One region of the Streptomyces sp. NPDC005899 genome, then DNA from elsewhere that is predicted to be linked to it. Evidence: riboswitches for the same ligand, from Rfam matches in the RefSeq annotation. Region 1 holds a riboswitch; each other region holds the start of a gene.

What was found. Region 1 has a riboswitch for cyclic di-AMP ahead of ABZ371_RS14410 (M23 family metallopeptidase). Riboswitches for the same ligand answer to the same signal wherever they lie in the genome.
Region 2: another riboswitch for cyclic di-AMP. It lies ahead of ABZ371_RS05630 (transglycosylase family protein); the one in region 1 lies ahead of ABZ371_RS14410 (M23 family metallopeptidase).
Region 3: another riboswitch for cyclic di-AMP. It lies ahead of ABZ371_RS22905 (LysM peptidoglycan-binding domain-containing M23 family metallopeptidase); the one in region 1 lies ahead of ABZ371_RS14410 (M23 family metallopeptidase).
Region 4: another riboswitch for cyclic di-AMP. It lies ahead of ABZ371_RS22065 (transglycosylase SLT domain-containing protein); the one in region 1 lies ahead of ABZ371_RS14410 (M23 family metallopeptidase).

What each region holds. Positions count from the first base shown of each region.
Region 1 is NZ_JBEXWB010000100.1:11,949-17,562, reverse strand. It holds partial or broken gene ABZ371_RS14425 (GNAT family N-acetyltransferase) at 1-1,509, opposite strand, end outside; gene ABZ371_RS14420 (HPr family phosphocarrier protein) at 1,673-1,954, shown strand; gene ABZ371_RS14415 (GntR family transcriptional regulator) at 2,150-2,854, opposite strand; gene ABZ371_RS14410 (M23 family metallopeptidase) at 3,105-3,875, opposite strand; cyclic di-AMP (ydaO/yuaA leader) riboswitch at 3,889-4,056, opposite strand; gene ABZ371_RS14405 (pitrilysin family protein) at 4,295-5,614, opposite strand, start outside.
Region 2 is NZ_JBEXWB010000024.1:21,869-27,482, reverse strand. It holds gene ABZ371_RS05645 (nucleoside triphosphate pyrophosphohydrolase) at 1-311, shown strand, start outside; gene ABZ371_RS05640 (cytochrome P450) at 308-1,723, shown strand; gene ABZ371_RS05635 (transglycosylase family protein) at 1,829-2,884, shown strand; cyclic di-AMP (ydaO/yuaA leader) riboswitch at 3,175-3,343, shown strand; gene ABZ371_RS05630 (transglycosylase family protein) at 3,344-4,042, shown strand; gene eno (phosphopyruvate hydratase) at 4,369-5,614, shown strand, end outside.
Region 3 is NZ_JBEXWB010000235.1:24-5,637, reverse strand. It holds gene ABZ371_RS22925 (aspartate aminotransferase family protein) at 1-990, shown strand, start outside; gene ABZ371_RS22920 (XRE family transcriptional regulator) at 1,204-1,818, shown strand; gene ABZ371_RS22915 (DUF6126 family protein) at 1,876-2,049, shown strand; gene ABZ371_RS22910 (tyrosine-protein phosphatase) at 2,163-2,972, opposite strand; cyclic di-AMP (ydaO/yuaA leader) riboswitch at 3,399-3,559, shown strand; gene ABZ371_RS22905 (LysM peptidoglycan-binding domain-containing M23 family metallopeptidase) at 3,562-4,488, shown strand; gene ABZ371_RS22900 (SGNH/GDSL hydrolase family protein) at 4,685-5,512, shown strand.
Region 4 is NZ_JBEXWB010000219.1:1,910-7,523, forward strand. It holds gene ABZ371_RS22045 (cysteine hydrolase family protein) at 1-57, shown strand, start outside; gene ABZ371_RS22050 (NAD(P)H-dependent oxidoreductase) at 167-619, shown strand; gene ABZ371_RS22055 (SMI1/KNR4 family protein) at 921-1,514, shown strand; gene ABZ371_RS22060 (hypothetical protein) at 1,636-1,872, opposite strand; cyclic di-AMP (ydaO/yuaA leader) riboswitch at 2,228-2,413, shown strand; gene ABZ371_RS22065 (transglycosylase SLT domain-containing protein) at 2,418-3,317, shown strand; gene ABZ371_RS22070 (hypothetical protein) at 3,541-4,119, shown strand; gene ABZ371_RS22075 (SIS domain-containing protein) at 4,181-5,074, opposite strand; gene ABZ371_RS22080 (MBL fold metallo-hydrolase) at 5,564-5,614, shown strand, end outside.

The sequences.
Region 1 (5,614 bases):
CTGGCCGGCCAGGAGCAGGCCGGCGTCGACCATCTCCGTCACGGTGTCGACGCGGATCACGCCCGCCTGACGCATCAGCGCGGAGACCGTGGCGTCGGGGATCCGGCTCACCGGGACCGCGTGGCCGGGCGGGGCCGAGCCGCTGTGCCGGGCGCCCTTCACGACGACCACGGGCTTCACCGCGGCCGTACGGCGGGCGAGCCGGGTGAACTTGCGCGGGTTGCCGATGGATTCGAGGTAGAGCAGGGCCACATCGGTGTCCGGGTCCTCGAACCAGTACTGCAGGAAGTCGTTGCCGGAGACGTCGGCCCGGTTGCCCGCGGAGATGAAGGAGGACAGACCCGCGCCGCGCCGGTGGAGGCCGGAGAGTACGGCGATGCCGATGGCACCGGACTGGGTGAAGAGGCCGATGCGGCCCGCCGTGGGCGACTGGGGGGCGAGGGAGGCGTTCAGCCGGACGGCCTCGGAGGTGTTGATGACGCCGAAGGCGTTGGGGCCGATGATCCGCATGCCGTACGAGCGGGCCTGGCGCACGAGTTCTCGCTGCCTGTCCCGCCCTTCGGCGCCGCGCTCGGCGTAGCCGGCGGAGATCACGACGAGCCCCCGCACCCCGTGTTCGCCGCAGTCGGCGACGGCCTCGGGCACCCGGTCGGCGGGTACCGCGAGGATCGCGAGGTCGACCCGCTCGCCGATCTCCCCCACCGAGCGGTGTGCGGGCACACCGTCGACCAGGTCCTGCCCGGGGGCGAAGGACCGGTTCACGGCGTACACGCGTCCGGTGAAGCCCGAGCCGAGCAGGTTGCGCAGCACCGCGCGGCCGACGCCGCCGGGCGCCCGGCCTGCGCCTACGACCGCGACGGATCCGGGGGCCAGCAGGCGCTGCACCGACCGCGCCTCGGCCCGCTGTTCACGGCCCAGCTGGACGGCGAGGGACTCGGCGGTGGGTTCCAGGTCGAGGGTGAGGTGGACCGCTCCGTCCTCGAAGCTGCGCTGCTGGGTGTAGCCGGCGTCCCGGAACACTTTGATCATCTTGTTGTTGGCGGGCAGTACCTCCGCGGCGAAGCGGCGGATGCCCCGCTCCCGGGCGACGGCGGCGATGTGCTCCAGGAGCGCCGACGCCACGCCGCGGCCCTGGTGCGCGTCCTGGACGAGGAAGGCGACCTCGGCCTCGTCGGCGGGGGCGGAGGCGGGTCTCCCCAGGTCGTCGATCCGGTCGTAGCGGACGGTGGCGATGAACTCGCCGCCGATCGTGACCGCCAGGCCGACCCGGTCGACGTAGTCGTGATGGGTGAAGCGGTGCACGTCCCTGGCCGAGAGGCGCGGGTACGGAGCGAAGAAGCGGTAGTACTTCGACTCGGCGGAGACCTGTTCGTAGAAGCTGACCAGCCGCTCGGCGTCGTCCGTGGTGATGGGCCGGATGCGCGCCGTGCCACCGTCCCGGAGCACCACGTCGGCCTCCCAGTGGTCGGGGTACGCGTAGTGCGGACTCTGCTCCGGGGTCGGCTCCATGGACAGAGCCTACGACCCGGCACACCGGTCGCGGCGGGTCCGGGGGCGGGGCACGCTGGGTGATGTCGCCCGGCGGTGGGCGACGCGCCGTAGCCGGGCACGGCAGCATGCGCCGCATGAGACACTGGTCTAGACAACCCATTGATACGTGAAGGGCAGAACCATGGCTGAGCGCCGCGTCAACGTCGGTTGGACCGAGGGCCTGCACGCCCGCCCCGCTTCCATCTTCGTCCGTGCCGCCACGGCTTCCGGCGTTCCTGTGACGATCGCCAAGGCCGACGGCAACCCGGTCAACGCGGCCTCCATGCTCGCGGTGCTCGGCCTGGGCGCCCAGGGCGGCGAGGAGATCGTGCTGGCTTCCGAGGCCGACAACGCCGAGGCCGCCCTGGACCGCCTGGCGAAGCTGGTCGCCGAGGGTCTCGAGGAGCTTCCCGAGACCGTCTGAACCGGCCGGTTCCCACCGGGACCGCATCGAGCGCCCGAGCCGCGGCACCCCTTCGGGGAGCCGCGGCTCCGCCGTTCCCGGAAGCACTCCCGAATTCCCCAAGGGGAACGCAGGTACCGAAAGGCATGAATAGCGCGATCGGGCAGCGAAAAGAAAGCCCTGCGCGCATTACCTTCTTTGTATACGGCGCCTTTGTTAATGGCGCACGCCTGCGGTGTTTACGGCATGTTGCGAAGTACTCACCCTCGCCGCTCCCGCCCCGCGCGCCGCCCGGTCCGTGCGGCGCAACCGGTGCGCGGCGGTGGCCTGCTCCGCGTGCCGGGCCGCGAGCAGCCTCGCCCTCTCCACGTCACCGCGGGCCACGGCGTCCACGATGGCGCCGTGCTCGGCCCACGAGTCGGCCGGGCGGACCGGCCGCTCCACCGTGTACATCCAGGCGATCTTGTGCCGGAGCTGGGTGAGCAGCGCGATCAGGGCGGGGCTCCCGGACGCCTGCGCCAGCGTCTCGTGGAACCAGCCGCCCAGCGAGCGCAGATCCTCCCCCTCGCCCCGCCGCACCCGCTCCTGACCGAGCCTGACCAGGCCGCGGAGCACCTTGAGGTGCGCCTCGGTCCGGCGCTGCGCCGCCCGGGCGGCGCCCAGCGGCTCCAGGAGCATCCGGATCTCCAGCAGGTCGGCGGCCTCCTGCTCCGTCGGCTCGGCCACGCAGGCTCCGGCATGCCGGCGGGTGACGACGAACCCCTCGGACTCCAGCGTCCGCAGCGCCTCCCGCACCGGGACGCGGGAGACGCCGTAGCGGCGCGCGAGCACCTCTTCGGTCAGGCGGCTGCCGCGCTCGAAGACACCTGAGACGATGTCGTCACGGACCGCCGTGCATACCGAATGCGCGGGAATGCGCATGTCCGAACCTCCGTCTTGATCCCCGCGGAACGCGGCCGACCGACGCCTGTTCTGTGACTCTATTGCAATCCATCGCGATTTCCGACGGAGAGCCGGAATTCATTTGTATTCGCTGCCCGCCGTACGACTCGGCCGCCGGCCGAGACCCACTCCGCCGGCCGGGCACGCCGAAGGCCCCGGCGGGATGCCGGGGCCTGGAGGGCGGACGCGGTGCCGGGCGATGCCGGACCCGTCAGGGCTGCCGGAGCCGTCAGAGCATGACGCCGTGCGCACGGAGGTAGGCGACGGGGTCCATGTCCGAGCCGTACTCCGGCGTCGTCCGCGCCTCGAAGTGCAGGTGCGGACCGGTGGAGTTGCCGGTCGAGCCGGACAGGCCGATCTGCTGGCCCGAGGTGACGCTCTGCCCGACGGAGACGCCGATCGAGGAGAGGTGGCCGTACTGGGTGTACGTGCCGTCCGTCATCCGGAGCACGATGTTGTTGCCGTACGCACCGCCCCAGCCCGCCTCGACGACCGTACCGGCGCCGACCGCGACGACGGAGCTGCCGGAGGCCGCGCGGAAGTCCACACCGGAGTGGCTCCCGGAGGACCAGAGCGCGCCACCGGACCGGTAGCCGGTGGTCACGGAGGAGCCTGCGACCGGGAGACGGAAGGCGTTGAGCCTGGCACGCTCCTCGGCGCGGGCGGCCCGCGCCTTCGCCTCACGCGCCTCCGCGGCGCGGGCCTCGGCCCTGCGCTTCGCCTCGGCCTCCGCCCTGGCCTTCGCCGCGACGTCGGCCTGGTGCCGCTGGGCCTCGGCCTGGGCGGCGATCCGGCCGGCGAGGGTGGTGCCGATGGCAGTGGCCTGGGTGAGCCCGGTGTCGCTGACGGAGGGCGCCTCGGCCTCCGCGGCGAGGGCGGGGGACGCCGTGGCGCCCATGACGCCGGCGGTGGCCAGGGCAGCGATGCCGGCGGCCCGGGCACTGTGGCGCGACAGGCGGCTCGGGGCACGGTGCTTCCCGGTGGCACGGGTGAACGGCATTGAGGGGCTGATCCTTTCCTTCCTTCTCGCCTACCGGGTTAGCTGACGGGTTCGGAGCAGGAAGGTCTCCTACGGGTCCCCGCACCTCTCGTGAGACACGGGCATCCGATTCACCCCAGGGACTGCGTGGGTCCCCGGCTCCCCAGGCTCGCGCCTGACGGGGACTCGGCGATGGCTGCCCGGCGCCGCGGACGCGGCAGATGTCCGACGGACAGCCGGATCGACGCTAGGCCGGACCCCTGTCGATCACCAAACGGACACGGCCTCGTGTCACACATCCCACAGGGCATACAGCACCGGACGCCTTCAAGACGGACAAAAGGGAGCGGGTGGAAGGAACGGACAGAAGGGGGCGGCCCCCGGCGAGCACCTCTCGCCGGGGCCCGCCCCCTTTCTGCCGTCCCGTCAGCCCGGAGGGGTCAGCCGCTGACGACCGACACCTCACCGATGCCCAGCGCCCTGACGGGATCCGCGATCTGCGCGGCGTCCCCGACGAGGACGGTGACCAGACGGTCCACCGGGAAGGCGTTGACCACCGCGGCGGTCGCCTCCACGGTGCCGGTCTCGGCCAGGCGCGCGTACAGCCGGGCCTGGTAGTCGTCCGGCAGGTGCTGCTCCACCTGGTCGGCGAGGGTCCCCGCGACGGAGGCGGCCGTCTCGTACTTCAGCGGGGCCACCCCGACGAGGTTCTGCACGGCGGTCTCCCGCTCGGCGTCGGTGAGTCCCTCGGCCGCCAGGGTCCGCAGGACCGTCCACAGGTCCTGGAGCGCCGGACCGGTGGACTCCGTGTCCACGGAACCGCTGATGGCGAGCATCGCGGCCCCGGTCGCCCCGGAGGACGAGCCGGGCGCCGTCGAACGCAGCACCTGCGCGAAGGCCCGGACCCCGTAGGTGTAGCCCTTCTCCTCGCGCAGCACCCGGTCCAGCCGCGAGGTGAGGGTGCCGCCGAGGCAGTACGTGCCGAGCACCTGGGCCGGCCACACGCTGTCGTGCCGGTCCGCACCGATCCGGCCGATCAGCAGCTGCGTCTGTACGGCGCCGGGCCGGTCCACGATGACGACCCGCCCGGTGTCGTCCGCGGTGATCGGCGGTACCGGACGCGCCCGGCCCGCGTCGCCCGACCAGTCGCCGACCGTCTCGGCCAGCAGCGCGTCCAGGTCCACACCGGTGAGGTCGCCGACGACGACGGCCGTCGCCGTGGAGGGGCGGACGTGCGCGTCGAAGAAGGCGCGCACGGCGGCGGCGTCGATCCGGCGCACCGTCTCCTCGGTGCCCTGGCGCGGACGGGACATCCGGGCCGTGGCCGGGAAGAGCGCCTTGGAGAGCTGTTTGGCGGCGCGCCTGGCCGGATTGGCCTGCTCGTGCGGGATCTCGTCGAGCCGGTTGCCGACGAGGCGCTCGATCTCGCTCTCGGCGAAGGCCGGGGCGCGCAGCGCTTCGGCGACCAGCCCGAGGGCCTTGGCCAGCCGGGACACCGGGACCTCCAGGGACACACGGAGGCCGGGGTGGTCGGCGTGCGCGTCCAGGGTGGCGCCGCAGCGCTCCAGCTCGGCGGCGAACTCCTCCGCGGAGTGCTTGTCCGTGCCCTCGGACAGCGCTCGCGCCATGATCGTGGCGACGCCGTCCAGGCCCTCCGGCTCGGCGTCCAGCGGCGCGTCCAGGAAGATCTCCACGGCGACGACCTGCTGGCCGGGGCGGTGGCAGCGCAGCACGGTCAGCCCGTTGGGCAGGGCGCCACG
Region 2 (5,614 bases), on a different contig from region 1:
ACGTGCACGCCCACTGGCTGCGGACCAAGGCGATCGAGAAGCAGCGCGACTCGGTCACCGACGGGGTCCCGCTCGGCCAGCCCGGCCTGGCCCTCGCGGCGAAGCTGGCCGGGCGGGTCCGTACGGCCGGGCTGGACGTGGCGCTCCCGGAGGGCGACGGCATCGGCTACCGGCTCCTCGCCCTCGCGGTGCGGGCCGAGCAGGACGGCACCGATCCGGAGGCCGCGCTTCGGGCCGCCGCCCGTACCTACCGGGACGCCATCCGGGCGGCGGAGGGACACGGCACGGCGGCGGATACCGTCGAGGAGTGAACGACGACCCCGCCGACGATCCCGCCGGCCCTTCGGCCGGCAGCCCTTCCGGCCCCCCGGCCGACCACCCCGCCGGCCCTCCCCCTCGCTCGGCCGCCGGCACCCCCTCCGTCCCTCCCGCCGGGTGCCCCGCCGGCCGTACCGCCCCCGGCGACGCGCCCGAGCTCTTCACCTGGGAGTTCGCGACCGACCCCTACCCCGCCTACGCCTGGCTCCGCGAGCACAGCCCCGTACACCGGACCGCGCTGCCCAGCGGGGTGGAGGCCTGGCTGGTGACCCGGTACGCCGATGCCAAGCAGGCCCTCGCCGACCCCCGGCTCTCGAAGAACCCCGCGCACCACGCCGGGTCGGCGAAGGCCAAGGGGAAGACGGGCATCCCCGGGGAGCGCAAGGCGGAGCTGATGACGCATCTGCTCAACATCGACCCGCCGGACCACACCCGGCTGCGCCGGCTCGTCTCCAAGGCCTTCACACCGCGCCGGGTCGCCGAGTTCGCCCCGCGCGTGCAGGAGCTGACCGACAGGCTCATCGACTCCTTCGTCGAGGAGGGCAAGGCGGACCTCATCCACGACTTCGCCTTCCCGCTCCCCATCTACGCGATCTGCGACCTGCTGGGAGTGCCGCCGGAGGACCAGGACGACTTCCGCGACTGGGCGGGCATGATGATCCGTCACGGTGGCGGTCCGCGCGGCGGGGTCGCCAGGTCGGTCAAGAAGATGCGCGGATACCTCGCCGAACTCATCCACCGCAAGAGGGAGGATCCCGGTGACGACCTGATCTCGGGGCTCATCCGGGCGAGCGACCACGGTGAGCACCTCACCGAGAACGAGGCCGCGGCGATGGCGTTCATCCTCCTCTTCGCCGGTTTCGAGACGACCGTGAATCTGATCGGCAACGGCACCTACGCCCTGTTGCGCGATCCGGAGCAGCGCGGACGGCTGCAGCGCTCCCTCGCCGCGGGCGAGGAGGGGCTGCTGGCCACCGGCATCGAGGAACTGCTGCGGTACGACGGTCCGGTGGAGCTGGCCACCTGGCGGTACGCGACCGAGCCCGTGACCCTCGGAGGGCAGGACATCGGGGTCGGGGACCCTGTCCTCGTGGTGCTGGCGGCCGCGGACCGCGACCCGGAGCGCTTCCGGGACGCGGACGTCCTGGACCTCGCGCGGAGTGACAATCAGCACCTCGGGTACGGCCACGGGATCCACTACTGCCTGGGAGCGCCGCTGGCCCGTCTGGAGGGGCGGACGGCGCTGGCCACCCTGCTGAGGCGACTTCCTGACCTGCGGCTCGCTCCGGAAGCCGACGACGTGCGGTGGCGCGGCGGGCTCATCATGCGCGGACTGCGCACTCTGCCCGTGGAGTTCGATCCCGGACAAAAGGGCACCGAAGGTGACAGTCTGTCAACTCCGTGACTTTCACGTGATCTCCCCTGCATCGACTTGTGACACACGTTCGAGTGCGGCTAGGTTCACCGTTCGACTCACCCGTCACATGTCAGTCACACGGAAGGCAATCCCATGGGCTCCGCGAACGGCAGACACCGTCGCCCTCGTCAGGCACCCGCCATCGTCGTCGCCGCGGGCGTGACGGGATCGGCCATCGCCATCCCGCTGCTCGGTGCGGCAGGTGCGCACGCCGCCGAGGCGTCGACCTGGGACCGGGTCGCCGAGTGCGAGAGCGGTGGCATGTGGAGCGCCGACCTCGGCAACGGCTACTACGGCGGCCTGCAGTTCTCGCAGGACACCTGGTCGGCCTACGGCGGCACGGCGTACGCGGCGCGGGCCGACCTCGCCAGCCGCTCGCAGCAGATCGCGGTCGCCGAGAAGATGCTGGACGCCAAGGGGCCGCAGGCGTGGCCCAGCTGTGCGGTGATCTCCGGTCTGGCGATGGACGACTCGCTGCCGGGCGTCGACCCGGGCGGTGACCCGAGCGCCGCACCGGCGGACTCCGCGAGTCCCTCGGACACGTCCGTGCCGGCGGCATCGGACGGGACCGGCAAGGCGGACAGGTCGGGCGCATCGGGCGCGAAGGGTGACGCCGGCGCGGGGGAGCGGGACGGAGAGGGTGCCGAGGGCGGCAAGGCCGCGGGTGCCGAGGCGTCCGGCAGTGCCGGCTCTCCTGCGTCGTCCCCCTCCGCCACCCCCTCGCCCGACGCCTCCGCCGACGCCGGAGCCGCACGGGGCGAGGATGTGACGGGCGGCAAGCACCGCGGCACCCCGGCTCCCGAGGCGAGCGCCGGGACGGGTGCGGAGAGCGACCGCGAGTCCGGCCGGCACGCCTCGCGCGGTGACGCCGAGGCGCGCAAGGGCGCGGCGGCGGGCCTCGGTGGCACGTACACCGTCCGCGAGGGCGACAACCTCTGGGCGATCGCCGACGCGCAGGAGCTGCCCGGCGGCTGGCCCGCTCTCTACGAGGCCAACAAGGACGAGCTGGGCTCCGACCCCGACCTCATCCTCCCGGGCCAGGATCTCGACCTCGGGGTCCACGAGGCGGCGGACTCCGCCACCGCGGACACGGAGGCAAGCGCGAAGACCGGGGCGGAGACCGGCGCGGGGTCCCCCGCCGGCGACTGATCGAAAACGGGAAAACACCCCGAAAACGGGGGTAGTTCAGAGGCCTATGTCCACTTATGCGTAAGTGAGACATGGGTCTCTTTGCTTCAACTGGCGCACCACGGCCGCCCGCTCGGCTCAGATCGCCTCCGACCTGCGGAAACGATTGACCTTGCGAGGGCGGTTCGCGCTGATAACCCGTTATGTCCATCTTTGAATGTCGGGGTTGCCTGTGTTTACGGTCGTAACCGCTCGCACCGCGGGCACCTTCGACCGTCACGCCGAATCCTGCCGTCGGCCGAAGGGGACAGACGCGTAAAGCGCCGTAGGCAGGAGCGGGGGACCCAGGTAAGTGCCGTGCCCGGCCGTCGAGAGACGGTCAGGACCGGCTTGGGGTGAAGTCGCCTGCCACAGCGGGCGACCGGGCGACTCACAGCCCGAACCCGACAGCTCACCTCGTAGGCGTCGGTGAGGAGAACCATGCTGCTTTCCAGCAAGGCCAAGCACCGCCGCTCGTCCAAGGCCGTCCGTGTCGCCACCCTGGCCACAGTCGCCGGCGCCGCCGTCGCCGTCCCGCTGATGGGTGCGACGGGCGCCTCCGCCGCCTCCGTCTCCACGTGGGACGCCGTCGCGCAGTGCGAGTCCGGTGGCAACTGGTCCATCAACACCGGCAACGGCTACTACGGCGGCCTGCAGTTCTCGGCGTCCAGCTGGGCGGCCGCCGGCGGTACGCAGTACGCCTCCCGGGCCGACCTGGCCACCAAGAGCCAGCAGATAGCCACCGCCGAGAAGCTTCTCGCCATGCAGGGCCCGGGTGCCTGGGCCTGCGCGGGAGCCGGCGGTCTGACGAACGACGGCGTGGACCCGGGTGTCGACACCGGCTCCGCGAAGAACGGCGACACGGCCCCGCAGGCCGCGCCGGAGCGCAAGGCCGAGCAGCCCACCACGCGCAGCGAGAAGCGCACGGCCCCCGAGGCCGAGAAGACCGTCACCACCCCGACCGGCGGCAAGGTCGCGAAGGGTGACGGCGAGTACAAGGTGAAGACCGGCGACACCCTCAGCAAGATCGCCGCTGCGGAGAACGTCAAGGGCGGCTGGCACAAGCTGTTCACGCTGAACGACGACATCGTCCAGAAGGCCGACCTGATCTTCCCGGGTCAGCAGCTCCACCTGAAGTAGTCCCGGAGCTCTCCTCCCTCCGGGACGAGGGTGCCCGTCGGCACCCGAAGTGCTCCCCGGCCCGGCGCGCTCACACCCCCCGTGTGCGCCGGGCCGGGGCGCGTCCACGGGTCCGCGGAGGGCCGGCGATGCCGGTGAGCGTTCAACCTTTGTAGTTACTGGCCAGTAAATTTCTGGAGATTCGCCCGGAATGCAGGCTCTTGGGTCCTTTTTCGTCCCAGGGGACGGGCGGTCGGCCGACGGAGCGGGCCGGGCCGGTTAGGCTCGTGTCGCAAGGCCACAGTGACCCTGCACATCCAGTGTCATATCCCAGAAGGAGATGCCTCGTGCCGTCCATCGACGTCGTCGTAGCCAGGGAAATCCTCGACTCCCGGGGCAACCCCACGGTCGAGGTCGAGGTCGGCCTCGACGACGGCAGCACGGGACGTGCTGCTGTTCCGTCCGGCGCCTCCACCGGCGCGTTCGAAGCCATCGAGCTTCGCGACGGTGACCCCAACCGCTACCACGGCAAGGGCGTCGAGAAGGCCGTCCTCGCCGTGATCGAGCAGATCGGCCCGGAGCTCGTCGGGTACGACGCCACCGAGCAGCGCCTCATCGACCAGGCGATGTTCGACCTGGACGCCACGGAGAACAAGGGCTCGCTCGGCGCCAACGCCATCCTCGGCGTCTCGCTCGCCGTGGCCCACGCGGCTTCCGAGGCATCCGACCTCCCGCTCTTCCGCTACCTCGGTGGCCCGAACGCGCACCTGCTGCCCGTTCCGATGATGAACATCCTGAACGGCGGCTCGCACGCCGACTCCAACGTGGACATCCAGGAGTTCATGATCGCGCCGATCGGCGCCGAGTCCTTCTCCGAGGCCCTGCGCTGGGGTGCGGAGATCTACCACACGCTGAAGAAGGTCCTGAAGACCAAGGGCCTGTCCACCGGTCTCGGTGACGAGGGCGGCTTCGCGCCGAACCTCGAGTCCAACCGCGCAGCCCTCGACCTCATCCTCGAGGCCGTCAAGGAGGCCGGTTACGTCCCCGGCCGCGACGTCGCGCTCGCGCTGGACGTCGCCGCGTCCGAGTTCTACAAGGACGGCGTCTACGAGTTCGAGGGCAAGTCCCGCTCGGCCGCCGAGATGACCGAGTACTACGAGGAGCTCGTCTCCGCGTACCCCCTGGTCTCCATCGAGGACCCGCTGTACGAGGACGACTGGGCCGGCTGGAAGGTCATCACCGACAAGCTCGGCTCCAAGGTGCAGATCGTCGGCGACGACCTCTTCGTCACCAACCCCGAGCGCCTGGCCCGCGGCATCGAGGAGGGCTCGGCCAACGCGCTGCTCGTGAAGGTCAACCAGATCGGTTCGCTCACCGAGACGCTGGACGCCGTCGAGCTCGCGCAGCGCAACGGCTTCAAGTGCATGATGTCCCACCGCTCCGGTGAGACCGAGGACGTCACCATCGCCGACCTCGCCGTCGCGGTGAACTGCGGCCAGATCAAGACCGGCGCACCGGCCCGCTCGGACCGTGTCGCCAAGTACAACCAGCTGCTGCGCATCGAGGAGATCCTCGACGACGCCGCGGTGTACG
Region 3 (5,614 bases), on a different contig from region 1:
GCGCTGAAGTTCGCCCGGTACGCCACGGGGAAGCCCAGGATCCTCTACTGCGCCCACGCCTTCCACGGGCTGACGACGGGATCCCTCTCGGTCAACGGCGAGGCGGGGTTCCGCGACGGCTTCGCGCCGCTGCTGCCCGACACGGCGATCCGGCTCGGCGACCTCGACGCCCTGCGGCGCGAGCTGAAGCGCGGGGACGTGGCGGCGCTCGTCGTCGAGCCGATCCAGGGCAAGGGCGTCCACGCCTCGCCCCCCGGCTTCCTGCGGGCCGCGCAGGACCTGCTGCACCGGCACAGGGCGTTGCTCATCGCGGACGAGGTGCAGACGGGGCTCGGCAGGACCGGTGACTTCTACGCCTACCAGCACGAGGAGGGCGTCGAACCCGATCTGCTCTGCGTGGCCAAGGCGCTCTCCGGTGGATACGTGCCGGTCGGGGCGACCCTCGGCAAGGACTGGATCTTCAAGCGCGTCTACTCCTCCATGGACCGCGTCCTCGTCCACTCGGCAAGCTTCGGCTCCAACGCCCAGGCCATGGCCGCCGGCCTCGCCGTCCTGGCGGTGATGGACGACGAGGGAACCGTCGCGAACGCCCGCCGCACCGGTGACCTCCTGCGCGAGCGGCTCGCCGCGCTCGTCGGCCGCTACGAGCTGCTGCACGAGGTGCGGGGGCGCGGCCTGATGATCGGCATCGAGTTCGGCCGGCCGTCGTCGCTGAAACTCCGCAGCCGCTGGACGATGCTGCAGGCGGCCCGCAAGGGACTCTTCGCCCAGATGGTCGTCGTGCCGCTGCTGCAGAAGCACCGGATCCTCACCCAGGTCTCCGGGGACCACCTGGAGGTGATCAAACTGATCCCGCCGCTGGTCATCGGGGAACCCGAGGTGGACCGCTTCGTCACCGCCTTCACGGCCGTCATGGACGACGCGCACAACGGTGGCGGACTGATGTGGGACTTCGGGCGGACGTTGGTGAAGCAGGCGGTCAGTGGCTGACGGGCCCCCGCGCCCGCTCCGCGCCACCGCTGAGTGGTCCTGGTCCCTCGGAGTGCGCCGGCCCGTGCCCCCGTCCTGAGCCGGTGGGCGGTGGCGGGCGGTGGTGGGTGCCGGTCCGGTGGTGGGTCCGGTGCGGTCCGTGGCTCCGGCGCCGCGTTTTGCCTCGTAGGTAAGAAAGTTGCCTGTGAGGAAAGACGCTGGCTCAATGGAGGCATGAACCCTCCAGAGGCAGGACCGCACACAGAGCTGCCGGGTATCGCGCCCCGCCTGCGTGACCTGCGCCGCAACCGGGGCCTCACCCTGGAGGGCGCCGCCCGGCGGGCCGGGCTCTCCCCGGCCCACCTGTCCCGGCTGGAGACCGGCAACCGCCAGCCTTCGCTGCCCATGCTGCTCGGCCTCGCCAGAATCTACGGTACGACGGTCTCCGAGCTGCTCGGTGAGATGCCGCCCGAACGTGACGCGATCGTCCGGGGCGGACCGCTCGGGGGAGCGGGCGCCGAGGCCGACGGCTGGCTGTACCGCCAGGCGGGCGGCTCCGGCCGCGCCATGCAGGCGCTGCGGGTCCACGTGCCGTACGGCACCCAGGGCGACCTGGTCCGCGTCCATCCCGGCGAGGAGTGGCTGTACGCCCTGGACGGCCGGCTGAGGGTCGTGCTCGGCGAGACCGTGCACGACCTCGGGCCCGGCGACAGCGCGCACTTCGACTCGCTCACGCCGCACCGGATCGCGGCACTCGCCCGCGGGGGTGCCCAGCTCCTCTTCGTCCACACGCTGCTGCAGAGCCCCACCGCCGAACTGTGCCTGGGCGGCGGACCCCAGCGCTTCTGACCTCCGACGGGCCCCGCCCGGAAGCCCCCGGCCACGTGGCCGCAAGGAAGGAACCCCATGTCCGACTCGGAGCACTACGACCCACTGACGCCGCGCCGGCCGCAGGGGCAGGACACCCAGGAGCGCAAGATGCCCCGGGGCGTCATCATCCGGCTGTTCGCCTACCTGGTGGCCGGGCACGTCGTCGCCGCGTTCCTCTTCCTCCTGTTCACCGTGGCGGGCAAGGGCTGACCGGGCCGGCCCCGACCGGCCGCCGCCTGAGCGCGAGCACAGGCGGACGACGGGCGGATCGGGGCTCGGCGCCGACAGGGTGCGCGGTGCGGACCGGGGGAGCGATGTGTTCCCTACGCGTCCTCGAGGAGCCGTTCACGCAGCCTCTCGCGGGTCTCCGCGGACAGCTTCAGGCCCTCCTGGAGGTAGCGGTCCGTGCTGCCCCAGGTCTCCCGGATCGTGGTGAAGGCGGCGGCGAGGTACTCCGGGTGCGCGCCGAACAGCGGATTCAGAAGCTCCAGCACCTCCTGCGACATCCCCACGGACGAGGTGTCGCTGCGCTTGATGCGGTAGCGGCGGTGCGCGTCGTTGGACTTGAGGTAGTCCGCCTCGATGGCTTCCTCCTCCACACCGACGGCCAGCAGCGAGACGGCGATCGACAGCCCGGCCCGGTCCTTGCCGGCGGCGCAGTGCATGAGCGCTGGCACGCTGTCCCGTGCCAGTGCGTGCAGCACGCGGCTGTGCTCGGCGGTGCGGTCCGTGATGATGGCCCGGTACGAGGCGATCATGCGCGCCGTGCCCTTGCCGTCGGCGAGGATCGAGCGCAGCTGCTGGATGTCCCCGTCCCGCACCAGGCGCCAGAACTCGGCGCCGTCGGCCGGGTCGGAGAGCGGAATGCTGACATTCCGGACGCCCGGCAACTCCACATCGTCTCCGTCGAGCTTGCGGTCGGCGGCGTTGCGGAAGTCGAACACCGTGTGCAGGCCGAGGCCGGCGAGGAACGCGGCGTCCGCCTCGGTGGCGTGTGCCAGGTGACCGCTGCGGTAGAGGCGCCCGAGGCGCACCCTCCGGCCGTCGACGGTCGGCAGACCGCCCACGTCGCGGAAGTTGCGGACACCCGTGAGTTCGATGTCCGTCGGCGGAACCTCTGGCAGCTGCGTCACAAGGACTCCTGAAGTGTCTGGCGCCGGCGCCGCTCGCCGGCGAAGGGCACGCTCGCGACGATACGACATGGGTGCATCCAGCAACTTGGTGACCTCGGCCCGCGCACGGCCTCCCGGTCCGGAGCGTCTGAAGGCCGCGTGCGACATGTCCGTATTGGTGCTTTTAGTAGAACATGCCGTTCTTATGCGGGAGATGGGTGGCCCCAGGTGACCGGGATCATATCCGTGACGGTGTGTGGCGGAACTGCGGACGGGTATTCCCGATGCCGCGCGGAAAGCCAAGATCGGTAATCCACGGAGTGTGACCGGAATTCGGAAGCGGAAATGAAGCGCTCATTCCGGTCGGCGGGAGACGGCTTGTTCCCCACGTCCCGACTCGCTTACGGTCACCGTCAATCCGGACGGAACGCCTAATCCTGCCGCCGCCCGGAATCCGCACCGACTCACGTGTGGCAGGAGCGGGGGAACCAGGTAAGCCGCCGACCGGAGGGATCCGGGACGGCTCGGGGTCAAGTCGCGTCCACCGCGGCCGGGCATCTCCAGTCCGCACCCGACAGCTCACCTCGCAGGCGCCGGAGAGGAAAGCACCATGCCCGCAAAGGGTAAGCACCGCCGTACGAAGACCGGGCCGATCTCGCGTGGCGTCATCGCCGCGGGGGCCGGCGGCGCCGTCCTCGCCCTTCCGCTGATCGGCGCCACGGGCGCCAACGCGGCGGAGCAGGCCGCCCCGGCCGTCAAGCCGGCAGCCGCGGCGGCCCAGGCCGCCCCGACCGCGTCGGTGGCGAAGAAGCAGAGCGCCCCCACGACCTACTCCGTGGTCTCCGGTGACTACCTGTCGAAGATCGCGGCCGAGCAGAAGGTCGAGGGCGGCTGGCAGAAGCTGTACAAGGACAACCGCGAGGTCGTCGGCGACAACCCGAGCCTGATCCTCCCGGGCATGAAGCTGATCCTCGGCGCCAAGGCGTCGGCCCCCGCCGAGAAGGCCGCGCCCGCGAAGCCGGCTCCGTCCGAGCCCGCCCCGAAGGCCGCGGCGCCCAAGGCCGCCGCCCCGGCGGAGAAGACCGCCGACGCCACCGCCGCCTCCGCGGCGACGGACGAGAGCAACGGCTCCGGCTACACCACCCCGGTGGCGGGCGCCGGCGTCACCACCCAGTACCACGCCGCCGGTTCCAGCTGGTCCAGCGGTTACCACACCGGCTCCGACTTCCAGGCGGCCTCCGGCACGAGCGTCCGGTCCATCGGCCCCGGCACCGTGGTCTCGGCCGGCTGGAGCGGTGCGTACGGCAACGAGATCGTCATCCAGCACAGCGACGGCATGTACTCCCAGTACGCCCACCTGTCCTCGCTCGAGGTCTCGGCCGGCCAGACCGTCACCGGCGGCCAGCAGATCGGCCTCTCCGGTTCCACCGGCAACTCCACCGGCCCGCACCTCCACTTCGAGGTCCGCACCGGCCCGGGCTACGGCTCGGACGTCGACCCGATCGCCTACCTGCGCTCGCACGGCGTCTCCATCTGACGCAGCCGCGAGGCGTGGCGGCCGTGTCGGGCAGTGGTCCGGCAGAACGGCAGGGAAGAGGGGCGGTGCGCGGCGGCGCACCGCCCCTCTTCTTATTCCGGCTTTACCAAAATCTGACCGGGTGGTCTATCTCACCACCCGTCAACCCCGTATTACGGTCGCGTAGGTCACATTCGAGGGTGCAGGATATTCCCTTGTGGCAGACGATTCGAGAAACACACAACGAGGCATCATCGGGTCGTACGCAGCGATTGGCGACAGCTTCACCGAGGGCGTCGGAGACCCCGGCCCCGACGGGAGACTGGTCGGCTGGGCGGACCGTTTCGCCGTCCTCCTCGCGGACCAGCTCCCGGTACCCGACGCGGCGGCCGGACCGGTGGACGACCCGCACGGGCATTTCCGATACGCCAATCTCGCCGTACGCGGGCGCCTCCTCGACCAGATAGTCGCGGAGCAGGTGCCGCGCGCCAAGGAACTGGCCCCCGACCTGGTCAGCTTCTGCGCGGGCGGCAACGACATCATCCGGCCGGGCTCCGACCCGGACGACGTGGCCGAACGCTTCGAGCGCGCGGTCGCGGACCTCACGCGGGCGGTCGGCACCGTGATGGTCACCACCGGCTTCGACACCCGTGGCATCCCGGTGCTGCGGCACCTGCGCGGCAAGATCGCCACGTACACCGCCCACGTCCGCTCCATCGCCGACCGCTACGACTGCCCGGTCCTGGACCTGTGGTCCCTGCGGTCCGTCCAGGACAGGCGTGCCTGGGACACCGACCGGCTGCACCTCTCGGCCGAGGGACACACCCGGGTCGCACTGCGTGCCGCCCAGGTCCTGGGCATCGAGGTGCCGGCCGACCCCGACCAGGTGTGGCCCCCGCAGGTGCAGCGCGGGACGCTCGAAGTGCGGCGTGACGACATCCTCTGGGCACGTGAGTACCTCGTCCCCTGGATCGGGCGCCGGATCCGCGGCGAGTCGTCCGGCGACCACGTCGCGGCCAAGCGGCCCGACCTGCTGCCGCTCTGAGAGGCCCCGCCCGGCGAAAGCCCTCCGCCGGCACGCTACGGCGTGACCACGGGGAGGCCGCGCCGCGGCGTGACCGGCGCGACGAGCCCGTCCGGGGCGGGC
Region 4 (5,614 bases), on a different contig from region 1:
GCGACGATCAGTGACCTGTACGGAGTCGTCGTCCCGTCGGGGGAGTCCCTCAGGTGACCACCCGGGTGCGGCCTCCGGCACGCGGCAGGCGGAACGCGCCGACGCCGCCGTGCCGGCGGGCGCGCTCGCTTGCGGTCCGGGGGCGGGGACGGCAGGGTGCGGAGGTGTGCCCACCCTGCTGATCGTCCATCACACCCCCTCGCCCAACTGCCAGGCGCTGCTCGAAGCCGTCGTCGCCGGCGCGACGACGGACGGGATCGAAGGCGTGCGCGTCGTCCGGCGAGCCGCGCTCTCGGCGACGGCGTCCGACGTACTCGACGCCGACGGAATCCTGCTCGGCACCCCGGCGAACCTCGGTTACATGTCCGGTGCCCTCAAGCACTTCTTCGACCAGGTCTACTACCCGTGCCTGGACGAGACGCGCGGGCGGCCCTTCGGCTACTACGTGCACGGGGGAAACGACGTCACCGGTGCCGTGCGGGGCGTCGAGTCGATCACCACGGGCCTGGGATGGCGCCGTGCGGCCGATGTCGTGACCGTCACCGGCGAGCCGGGAAAGGCGGACGTCGAGGCCTGCTGGGAGCTGGGGGCGACGGTCGCCGCCGGCCTGATGGACTGACGGTGTGCCTCCGGCGGCGCCCCCTGACGGCGCGGGCCGGGGGTTCGCGCGGTGGCCCGCCCCACCGCCTCGGCGCGCGGCCCGGCCGGTGCTCCCGCCGCCCGCCCTCGCGGCGGTGTGATGCATGGGACCTGCGTATCGCTGGATTCTGTGGGAGGAGCGGGTCCTCCCGTGGACAGGCGGGAGTCGCCAGGTGCGGGTACGGGGCATGAGCGGCTGGATTCCGCGGACCCGGCGGATCGGGCGGAGCGCGGGACGAGGGCGGCCGGCGTTACCGGGGCCCATCGAGGCCCTCGGGCCCTTGCTGCCGACCACGTACGGAATCGACGAGCAGGTCGACTGGGCGGTGGCCGAAGCCCGCTGGGGTGCCCGCTTCCCGGCGGACTACAAGGCCTTCATGCGGGCCTACGGGGAGGGCTCGGTGGACGACGCGATCGTCGTCCACCGCCCGCTGCCCGTGGACGCCGGGGAGGGGGAACGGACGCCCGACGCCATGGCCGAGCGGACCGTCGCCGTACGGCAGGTGTGGAGGGCGGAGGCCGACGAGGTGTGGGCCGATCCCGCCGGCCCGGACCTGCTGCTCGACCCCGGTTCCCTGCTCGCCTGGGGGGCTACCGCCGAGGCCGCCGTCCTGTGCTGGCTGACGATGGACGAGGACCCCGACCGCTGGCCCGTGGTGGTCTGCGGAGACCGCTCCGCGCCCGCTTTCGCGCTGTACCGCTTCGGGATGGCCGAGTTCCTGCGCAGACTGCTGACCGGCGGCTTCGACATGTCACCGGTGACCGTGGACGGCACGGCGCGGACGCGCCCCCACACGTTCGTCAGCCGGGCCGTGCAGCGGGCCCGCCGTGGAGCCGGCCTCGACCCCTGGACGGGTGCGCCGATGGCCGGCTGAGCCGAAGCCACGGCAGGGCCGGGACCGTCGGGGCCAACCCCCGACGTGCCACCGGCCCGAGCCGGCCACCGGGTCATGACGTGCTCACGGGGCCCCGGCTCCGGCGGCCGGGGCCCCGGGCTCAATGACGCCTCCAGGTGAGCTTGCCGCCGCCCACCCACCGCACGACGGCCGGGTCGTCGAGGTCGTGGACGGTGATACCGGCGGCCGAAGCGGCGAGCAGCACGTCCGTCATCGAGGCCGCCCCGCCGACGACCTCGCCGTCGATCTCGACGATGCGGAAGGGCGGGTCCCCGGGCTGGACGGGCAGGACGGTGATCCGTGGCTTCGAGAGGTCGGGGTTCACGCTTTCGGTCATACGGAGACGCGTTCCACGCGACGACCCTCGGTATGCCCACACTTGAGGCAACTGAGTCGTATGCCCGATTTAGGTTCTTTCTTGAGTTAATACCTTAATTTCCATACGGGTGTTGTCGAGGGCCTCGCTGTCGCCGCGCGGCGCAAATCGCCCTTATCGGGCGCCGTGACCAGCGTCACCCCACGCGTCCGGGACGCTGTCACGCCCCACCCGGTTCCCTTGCGCCCCAGAGAAGTTGAGAGTGGCGTGTGGGGTCGGTTACATGAATGCGCATGAATTGATCTTGCCTGTGAATTGTGATCACGAATTCGGGGCTTGTTCCTTTCGGCATTTCTCGCCTACGGTCACCATCACTCCGGATGGAACGCCGAATCCTGCCGCCGTCCGGGAACCCGACCACATCTCGTACGGCAGGAGCGGGGGACCCAGGTAAGCGCCGATCCGGTATCCGGAACGGCTCGGGGTGAAGTCGCATTCGCATGCGGCCGGGCATCTCCAGCCCGAACCCGACAGCTCACTTCGCAGGCGACGGAGAGGAATTCAGCATGCCCGCAAAGTCCAAGCACCGTCGTTCCAGGGCCAGTTCGCTCACCCGCGGCATCATCGCCGTGAGCACGGGTGGGGCCGCCCTCGCCCTCCCCGTGATCGGCGCGACCGGAGCGTCCGCCGCACCGGCGCACCCGGTGGCCGTGGAAAAGGCGACGACGTCGACTTCCGTGTCCGGCAAGGAAATTGCCGCACACAAGTCCGCACCCGTCACCTATTCCGTGATCTTGGGTGATTCCCTTTCCAAGATCGCCCGTGACCATTCCGTGAGCGGTGGCTGGCAGGAGCTGTACAACGGCAACCGAAAGGCTGTCGGCGGTAACCCGGACCTGATTCACCCCGGCCTGAAGCTGACCATCGGCGCCAAGTCCTCCGGTAATGCGGCGGACGCCGCGGGTAAGGACGGGAAGAAGGCCGGAAACGCGGCCGAGGCCGATTCCGCCACCTCCGCCTCCCCGGACGGCGCCGAGCGGAGCACCGACCGCGCGGACCGCTCCGAGCGGACCACGGAGCTCGCCGCGCAGGGTGCGCCGGCCGCCGTCGCCACCGAGGCCGTAGCCGCCGAACCGGTCGCGTACACGAACGACCTCGACGGCTGGATCAAGGAGTCGCTGGCCGTCATGGCCGAGCACGGCATCCCCGGCACCTACGAGGGCATCCACCGCAACATCATGCGCGAGTCCTCGGGCAACCCGCTGGCCATCAACAACTGGGACATCAACGCGATCAACGGAGTCCCCTCCAAGGGGCTGCTCCAGGTCATCGACCCCACGTTCCAGGCCTACCACGTGCCCGGTACGTCGATGGACAGCTACGACCCGGTCGCCAACATCACGGCAGCGTGCAACTACGCGGCCGACCGGTACGGCTCGATCGACAACGTGTTCGGTGCCTACTGAGCAGTGACCGCGTGACAGCGGACCACCGCGTCTGACGGGTGGTGCGGGTTCTGACGGGCCCGCACCACCCGTCTTCGCGTGCGCGGGACGACGGGAAGGCTGTGCACGCCGCCCGGAGCGGACGTCGGCCGCAGTGCCCGCACGGGGTGCGGGCGTACGTGTCCTGGGCCCCCGGCTCCCGGGCGACTGGTCACGTACAGGTTCGTCGTCCATACTGCCCGCCGTGGAGCAGCGCATAGATTCCAACACGAAGCCAGCGTTCGCCGCGGGCACGGACCCGGCGTACATCCCCGGCCTGACGGCCCCTGCCCCCGCGCGGACGGAGGAGGAAGCGGAGAAGGCGCCCGAGGGAGCCGACGTGCCCGCCGGGTCGCGGAGCCCGGCTGACGCCGCGGCTGCCGGTGACGAGGCGCGGGAGTCCACCGAGAGGGCCGCGGCGGACGACCCGGCGGATCGGGAGGACGCCGACGGCTCTGCGGCAGGGCGCGACGCGGACCCCGCAGAGGCGGAGCCCGCGGCGGAAGGGCCCGTCTTCGAGGTCAGTGACCGGCGCGGGTCCATCCGGGTCGACCGGGACGGTGTCCGGTTCACGCTGGACGACCAGGAGGCGGAGTTCGACTGGTCCGAGATCGGCGCTGTCGAGGTCAAGACCGCCCGCTTCGGGCGCCGGTTCACCGTCACCGTCCACCTGTCGAGCCGCCGGTGGTTCAACGCGGAGGTCGAGGCGGCGGCCCGGAGCAGCCTCGCGCAGTGGACCGCGGACCTCGACGCGGCGCTCGACGCCCACTTCGACGAGGCCTGACCCGGTCGCGTGACGCGGGTGCCGGGCCCCGCCCGCCCGGCACCCGCGTCCGTACGTGAAGTCAGGCGCCGGCCGCTCCACCGAGGACCACCGACCGGGTCAGGTGGCGGGGCCGGTCCGGATCGAGGCCCTGGGCGAGTGCCCGGGCGATCGCGAGCCGCTGCACCCTGACCAGATCCGCCAGCGGGTCCAGGCCGCTCTCCACCCAGCGGGCACCGGTCGCCCGCACCTGCTCGGCCAAGCCCCGCGGTGCGGTGCCGAACATCCAGGTGGCCGTCCCGGCCGTGGCGATACTGATGGGGCCGTGGCGGTACTCCATCGCCGGATACGACTCCGTCCAGGACAGCGACGCCTCCTTCATCTTGAGCGCCGCCTCGTTGGCCAGCCCCACCGTCCACCCCCGGCCCAGGAAGCTGAACTGGGTGCACGCCGCCAGTCCTTCGGGCAGCGGCTCGGCCAGCGCGGTCTCCGCGTCCCGCACGGCCTCCTCGCGGTGCAGCCCGAGGTGGGCCCGGAAGAGGGTCAGGGCCGTCGTGGCGAACCGGGTCTGCACGACCGACCGTTCGTCGGCGAAGTCGAGCACGACCACCTCGTCGGCGGCCTGCACGACCGGGGCGGCGGGGTCGGCCGTCACCGCCAGGGTGGCCGTGGTCCCGCGCAGCCGGAGCAGCAGGTCGAGCACCTCCGTCGTCGTCCCCGAGCGGGTCAGGGCCACGACCCGGTCGTACCGGCGGCCGAAGGGGAACTCCGAGGCGGCGAACGCGTCGGACTCGCCCTGGCCGGACTCCTCGCGGAGCGAGGCGTAGGCCTGGGCCATGTAGTAGGAGGTGCCGCAGCCGACCACGGCGATGCGCTCACCCGTCGTGGGAAGGGCCGCGGCGCGGTCGACGGCGACCCGGGCCGCGCGGCGCCAGCACTCGGGCTGGCCGGCCGTCTCGGTCTCGACATGAGACATGTCCACACTCCGCTTCCACTGCTGCTCCGCCGCACCGGGAGGCGCCCGGCCCGGTCGGGGCTGTACCTGAGATGTGCCGCACCTGGGATGTGCCGTACTGAGTCGTACCGGACCCGCCCTCGGCGGGCCTGGGTGAAGTAGTCGCCTGCCTGATCGATTCTGCATGTTACAAGGGCTGATCGAGCATAAACAAGCATCGAGTGAGCGGATCAGTGTGTGGAGGTAGGGCGGTTTTCGGCCATGCTCGGTGGGTAGTCGGCTCGATTCGGTTCTGTCCATGAAGAGTGGGTAGGGGTGGCGCGGCGTCATGCCGAGGACCGGTACGGGGGATATCCGGTGGTAGATCCCGACAGGACCACGGATCGGGCGACCCCGGACGGTCACGAAGGCGCGCCCGGTGCCGGACGGCCAGGGCGATTTCACGTCACCGGATCGACGGTTTGGCCGAGTTCGAACGCGCGAGCGCACCGGGATCGGCATAATCGCCCCATGTCGATCACGGGTGGGGACGTCGTTGACCTCGGCAGGGGCCTGTACGCC